DNA from 3 places in the Pantoea vagans genome. Region 1 is predicted to be linked to each of the others. Evidence: predicted binding sites of a transcription regulator. Region 1 holds the regulator's gene; each other region holds the start of a gene.

What was found. Region 1 encodes PurR, which represses purine synthesis genes. Its sites were predicted from a motif close to CANGCAAACGTTTGCNTG; they were not measured.
Region 2: purH (bifunctional phosphoribosylaminoimidazolecarboxamide formyltransferase/IMP cyclohydrolase) is a predicted target of PurR. The motif match lies at 856-873, and genes of this name have one in related genera.
Region 3: LK04_RS06745 (NCS2 family permease) is a predicted target of PurR. The motif match lies at 1,537-1,554, and genes of this name have one in related genera.

What each region holds. Positions count from the first base shown of each region.
Region 1 covers NZ_CP011427.1:2,212,935-2,215,208, reverse strand. The annotation lists gene punR (DNA-binding transcriptional activator PunR) at 1-508, shown strand, start outside; gene purR (HTH-type transcriptional repressor PurR) at 505-1,530, opposite strand; gene LK04_RS20550 (YnhF family membrane protein) at 1,805-1,894, shown strand; gene LK04_RS10280 (C40 family peptidase) at 1,961-2,274, opposite strand, start outside.
Region 2 covers NZ_CP011427.1:3,821,751-3,824,024, forward strand. The annotation lists rRNA gene LK04_RS17700 (16S ribosomal RNA) at 1-381, opposite strand, end outside; gene purH (bifunctional phosphoribosylaminoimidazolecarboxamide formyltransferase/IMP cyclohydrolase) at 1,010-2,274, shown strand, end outside.
Region 3 covers NZ_CP011427.1:1,463,294-1,465,567, reverse strand. The annotation lists gene LK04_RS06745 (NCS2 family permease) at 80-1,378, opposite strand; gene LK04_RS06740 (response regulator) at 1,796-2,274, shown strand, end outside.

The DNA of each region.
Region 1 (2,274 bases):
TGCGCTGGCCGACGGGCGTGTTGATGTCGCTATTGGCGCAACGCAGGCGGTTCCGGTTGGCGGGCGTTTCGCCTTTCAGGATATGGGGGCCTTAAACTGGCGTTGCGTTGTCAGTCCCGATCATCCGTTGGTCAACAATACAGAATTAAATGATGAAATATTGCGTGCCTGGCCATCGCTGGTGCTGGAAGATACGTCTCGCGCATTACCCAGACGTATGACCTGGACCCTGGACAATCAGCGGCGTTTGGTGGTGCCGGAGTGGGAAACCGGAATGGATTGTTTGCAGGCGGGATTGTGTGTCGGCATGGTGCCAGGGCATTTAGCGCGGCCACTGTTGGATCAAGGCACGCTGGTGGAATTGCCACTGCCGCAGCCGTTTCCTGACAGCCCTTGCTGTGTCAGTTGGTCAGAGCAGCGAGCATCACCCGCGTTGGATTGGCTTCTGGCTTATCTGGGTGATGCAGAGACGCTGAACCACGAATGGCTCAGCGAAACGCGAGGTTAGCGGCGATAGTCGCGGAATGGGCCATCGGCAACGGAGCGGCGCTCAATCAAGGTCGGTTGAACCTCAATCGTTTGTGGCTCTTCACGCTTGCTGGTGATGCGATCCAGCAACATTTCGAGCGCTTTCTCACCCAACTCAGCCTTCGGTTGGTGCACGGTGGTGAGCGCTGGTGTGAAAAAGCGCGCGTTGCGCACGTTATCGTACCCGATCACGGAAATATCTTGCGGGACGCGCAAGCCCATCTCATCGGCTGCGCAAATCGCACCCATTGCCATGATATCGCCACCACAGAATACGGCAGTTGGACGCTGTTTCTGATTCAAGATTTGTTGCATCGCCTGATAGCCTGAATCGGGTTCAAAATCACCCTGCACAATCCACTCTGGCCGCACCGTGACCCCGGCTTCATTCATTGCCTGCAAGAAGCCAGCGTGGCGTCCACCGCCCGTGTTGCGTTCAAGTTGTCCCGGGATCGCGCCAATATCGCGGTGACCACGTTCGATCAAATAGCGCCCAGCCAAATAACCGCCATGGAAAGCATTGTCCTGCACGGTATCGGTAAAGTCACCGCGCGAAGCACCCCAGTCCATCACCACCATCGGGATATTGCGATTCTCCTCCAGCATTTGCAGCAGGTCATCTGGGTATTCGGAGCACATGACCAACAGACCATCGACGCGCTTCTGCGCCATCATCGAGAGATAAGCACGCTGCTTTTGCAGGTCGTTGTGCGCATTGCCAAGGATTAATGTGTAGCCGCGCTCGAAGCAGTGATTCTCAACCGCTTCAATGATCTCAGCAAAGTAGGGAGCTTCACTTGAAGTCGCCAGCAATCCCAATGTCTTGGTGTGATTGACCTTCAAACTGCGCGCAACGGCGCTGGGGGAATAGTGCAATTCTTTAATTGCTTCCCAAACGGCGTTACGCGTCTCTTCTGCGACAAAACGCGTTTTGTTGATGACATGCGAAACCGTGGTGGTGGAGACACCCGCGCGTTTTGCTACATCTTTAATTGTGGCCATGAAAAAGGTACTCCCCGGCTTATCGCAACGTACTGATAAGTATATTGTTAAACGTTTGCGTCTGCGAAGGGTTTTGCACCCGAAAATTTGGGTCAACGCTGCCTGTTCAGGCAGGAAAAATCGCTTCAGCAGGCTGTAAATACAGCATGCGCAAAATGGGTTGCGCAACGAAAGGCGGCGATTCTAGCAAGCTGGCGCGGATAACACGAGATTTTTGCCTGACGCTGTGCGAAAATTGTTTTAACCCTAATAAAAGTGTGACTAAGGAGTAGTGATGAGTACAGATCTGAAGCTGGCCCTGATGACCACGGTTGGCGCACTGTTAATGATTATTGCGTTCAGCTTTACGGCCATCCTGCATTAAACAAAAGCGTATAAAAAAAGCCGGTGCTGTGAAAGCATCCGGCTTTTTTTATACGTTGCGCAACGACTAACGAATGGTTTTCGGCGTCATCATGCGGCGTGCACCAACATAATGCTTCTCCCAGTAATCCTCACCCAACGCACTAATCTGAATGTCTTTACCGGTCCGCGGTGACTGAATAAATTTACCGTTACCAAGGTAGACACCTACGTGATCGGCAGTGCCACGATTATTAATACGGAAGAAGACTAAATCGCCTTTTTCGAGCATCTGACGCTTAATCGGCGCGGCATCATGCAAGTGATACATCTCATTCGCAGTGCGCGGGAATTTGTATTTGACTAAATCTTTGTAGGCGTACCACACCAGACCACTGCAGT
Region 2 (2,274 bases), 1.6 Mb from region 1:
TTGCGCCCATTGTGCAATATTCCCCACTGCTGCCTCCCGTAGGAGTCTGGACCGTGTCTCAGTTCCAGTGTGGCTGGTCATCCTCTCAGACCAGCTAGGGATCGTCGCCTAGGTGAGCCATTACCCCACCTACTAGCTAATCCCACCTGGGCACATCCGATGGTGTGAGGCCCGAAGGTCCCCCACTTTGGTCCGAAGACGTTATGCGGTATTAGCTACCGTTTCCAGTAGTTATCCCCCTCCATCGGGCAGTTTCCCAGGCATTACTCACCCGTCCGCCACTCGTCACCCGAGAGCAAGCTCTCTGTGCTACCGTTCGACTTGCATGTGTTAGGCCTGCCGCCAGCGTTCAATCTGAGCCATGATCAAACTCTTCAATTTAAAGTTTGATTTGCTGCAACAAGTGCAGCGATGCTCATCTGTAAAACGTCATAATGAATTTCATTATGTGTTCACTCGTGAGACTTGATATTTTTTACGTCCGGAGACGTTGATATCAATCCTGCGAGTGCCCACACAGATTGTCTGATAAATTGTTAAAGAGCGGTGCAATCAGCGCCTTAAGCTGCTGTTGCGAGGTGGCGTATATTACGCTTTCCTCCTTCAGAGTCAAACACTTTTTTCAGCGTTTTTCATCTGGCGGAAGTTCTTATCGAAGCTTCCTGTCGACACCGCACTTCGTAAACCGTTGTGCCGTCTCGATGGATGCGCATTATAGGGAGTTGTTCGCAGCGCGCAACCGCTAAATTCAATAAAAACAACTGTTCGCTGCATTCCACAGCAAAACCCCGCCTTATACCCACTTACACACAATGTTATCCACATTCATAGGCACAACTGAATTTAGGCGAGCATCACGCAAACGTTTTCGCTACAATGCCCGGCGACGTCAAGGATGCCCCTTTTGGGGCGTTACATGAAGCAGGTGTTCTCTTCTATATAGAAGGAAACGCTAAGCTTGATGTAACGCTCTTATTTATGCGAAACAAAGCCAAGGGATAAAACCACCATGCAACAACGTCGTCCTGTACGCCGCGCGCTACTCAGTGTCTCTGATAAAGCCGGTATCCTCGAATTTGCTCAGGCACTCTCCAGCCGTGGTGTTGAGCTGCTCTCCACAGGTGGTACTGCTCGCCTGCTGGCAGATGCGGGCCTGCCCGTTACTGAAGTTTCTGACTACACCGGTTTCCCGGAAATGATGGATGGACGCGTCAAAACGCTGCACCCGAAAGTGCATGGCGGCATTTTAGGCCGTCGCGGCACCGACGATGCGATCATGTCCGAACATGCTATCAGCCCAATCGATATGGTTGTCGTCAACCTTTACCCCTTCGCCCAGACCGTTGCTAAAGCGGGTTGCACCCTGGAAGACGCCGTAGAGAACATCGATATCGGTGGTCCAACTATGGTGCGCTCCGCGGCGAAGAACCATATAGACGTCGCGATTGTGGTGAAGAGCAGCGACTACGAGGCCATCATTGCCGAGCTGGACGCTAACGAAAACTCTCTGACGCTGGACACCCGTTTTGATCTGGCCATCAAAGCGTTCGAACACACCGCCGCTTACGACAGCATGATTGCCAACTACTTCGGTAGCCTGGTCCCGGCTTATCACAGCGACAGCAAAGAACCAGCCGGCCGCTTCCCACGCACCATGAACCTAAACTTCATCAAGAAGCAGGACATGCGTTACGGTGAGAACAGCCATCAGGATGCTGCTTTCTATATAGAAGAGAATGTAGCGGAAGCTTCCGTTGCTACCGCAGAACAAGTTCAAGGCAAAGCGCTCTCCTATAACAACATCGCGGATACCGATGCTGCGCTGGAATGCGTTAAAGAGTTTGACGAACCTGCTTGTGTCATCGTGAAACATGCGAACCCATGCGGCGTTGCCGTAGGTGGTTCCATTCTTGATGCGTACGAGCGTGCCTACAAAACAGACCCAACGTCAGCCTTCGGCGGCATCATCGCTTTCAACCGCGAGCTGGATGAAGCCACCGCGCAAGCGATTATCAGCCGTCAGTTCGTGGAAGTGATCATCGCACCTTCTGCTAGCGAAGCAGCACTGAAAGTAACCGCGGCTAAGCAGAATGTACGCGTTCTGGTCTGTGGCCAGTGGCAGGGCCGTGTTGCCGCACTGGACTTCAAACGTGTTAACGGTGGCCTGCTGGTGCAGGATCGCGATCTTGGGATGGTGGATGCCAGCCAACTCCGCGTGGTGACCAAGCGTCAGCCAAGCGAGCAAGAGCTGCGTGATGCCCTGTTCTGCTGGAA
Region 3 (2,274 bases), 750 kb from region 1:
GCGAGACATCGCACAGGAATTAACTACGGAGATGTAACAGATGACACGGAAGCCCGAGCGGGCTTCCGTAAACCAGAACTTAAGCGCTCAGCCAGCCCAGTTTGATCACGAACAGAATGGAGAGAATCACTAACGCGGCGTTGAGTTCTTTAGTACGACCACTCAGCAACTTCACCACGGTCCAGGTAATGAAACCGAAGGCGATGCCGTTAGCAATCGAGTAGGTCAGCGGCATGGTCAATGCCGTTACCGTCACTGGTGCAGCCGTGGTGATGTCTTTCCAGTCAATTTCAGCCAACCCGGAAGCCATCAGTACTGCCACGAACAGCAGAGCAGGTGCGGTGGCGTAAACCGGAACGCTACCCGCCAATGGCGAGAAGAACAGGCTCAGCAGGAACAGCACCGCGACCACGATGGCGGTCAAACCGGTACGTCCGCCGGCACTGACACCCGCCGCAGATTCGACGTAGCTGGTGGTGGTTGAGGTACCCAGCAGAGAACCAAACAAGGCAGCCGCACTATCCGCAATCAGTGCACGGCCCATTTTTGGCACGTTGCCCTGCTCATCAGCCAGGCCTGCACGCTTGGTCACACCCAACAGCGTACCGGTGTTATCAAACACATCAACGAACAGGAAGGCGAAGATGACACTTACCAGGCCCACGTTGAAGGCACCGGAGATATCCAGTTGCATAAAGGTCGGCGCAATCGAAGGCGGTGCAGAGAACACCCCACCAAATGGCGTCAGGCCAATCCCCATGGAGATAAAGGTCACCACCAGGATACCGATCAACACCGCACCGGTAACGCGACGTGCTTCCAGCGCTACAATAATAAAGAAGCCTAACAGCGCCAGCAGTGGACCCGGTTTCGTCAGATCGCCCAGACCCACTAAGGTGGCTGGGTTATCCACCACGATGCCCGCACCTTCCAGCGCAATCAGTGCCAGGAACAGACCAATACCGGCGGCAATGCCGGCACGCAGCGGTAAAGGAATACTGGCAATAATCCACTCACGAATTTTGAAAATCGACAGAGCAAAGAAAATCACCGCTGAGAGGAACACCGCACCCAGTGCAATCTGCCAGGTGTAACCCATATGCAGCACCACGGTGTAGGTGAAGAAGGCGTTAAGCCCCATGCCGGGTGCCAGAGCGATCGGATAGTTAGCGATCAAACCCATCAACACGCAGCCAATTGCCGCTGCCAGACAGGTCGCCACAAACACCGCACCTTTATCCATCCCGGTTGCACCGAGGATGCTCGGGTTAACAAACAGGATGTAGGCCATTGCCAGGAAGGTGGTGATACCGGCAATAATTTCCGTACGCACGGTGGTGTTGTGCGCTTTTAATTTGAAGAGTTTTTCTAACATCATCATCTCTCATGAGCGGAGACGGCACGGATGCACGTTCTCTCTTGCCAATGTGGTTAAGCTAGTGATTTTTTTTTTGATGAAAGCGATTTAAGCCGGACGTAAGGCAAGAACGCCTTCCGCTTTCCCCTGTCCATATAGCAATTGCTATGCCATCACTGTACGCAATCGTTTACGTCCGCGAATGTATTTACGGTTAAGATAATTCTGAACCAGAACGAGGCGCGATTATGGTGCATTGCACTATCGCTGCGCAATCGTTTTCCCCAATGGTCATGGTCACGGCAAAAAATATTGCGGCAACGCACGCTTTCACACTCTGCCTGGCGATGGCGCTCACGTTTCTGCAGCCTGAATCGGCAGCCTAAAAACATCGGGTTACACTGCTTTTTAACCCTTCCGCAACAAAGAGACAGCGCAATGAAGCCCGCGATTTTGGTCGTTGATGATGATCGTGCCGTGTGTGAATTGCTGCACGATGTATTAAGTGAACACGTGTTTACCGTCTACAGCTGCCACCAGGGCAAAGATGCGCTGGCGCTGGTCAGCCTGCATCCTGAAATCTCTCTGGTGATGCTGGATATGATGCTACCCGATACCAACGGCCTGCTGGTGCTGCAACAGATGCAGAGACAGCGGCCAGACCTGCTGGTCATCATGTTGACCGGTATGGGTTCTGAAGCGGATATGGTGGTAGGCCTGGAAATGGGAGCCGATGATTATATCGCCAAACCCTTTAACCCACGAGTGGTGGTGGCACGCGCCAGAGCCGCGTTACGCCGCTGCGGCCGTCTGGCTCAACCTGAGACGCATTATGACGAGGGGTGGCAATTCAATGGCTGGCGCCTGGATGATGCCCGTTGCCAGTTGTTTAATCCGCAACGGGAGAATGTGCCGCT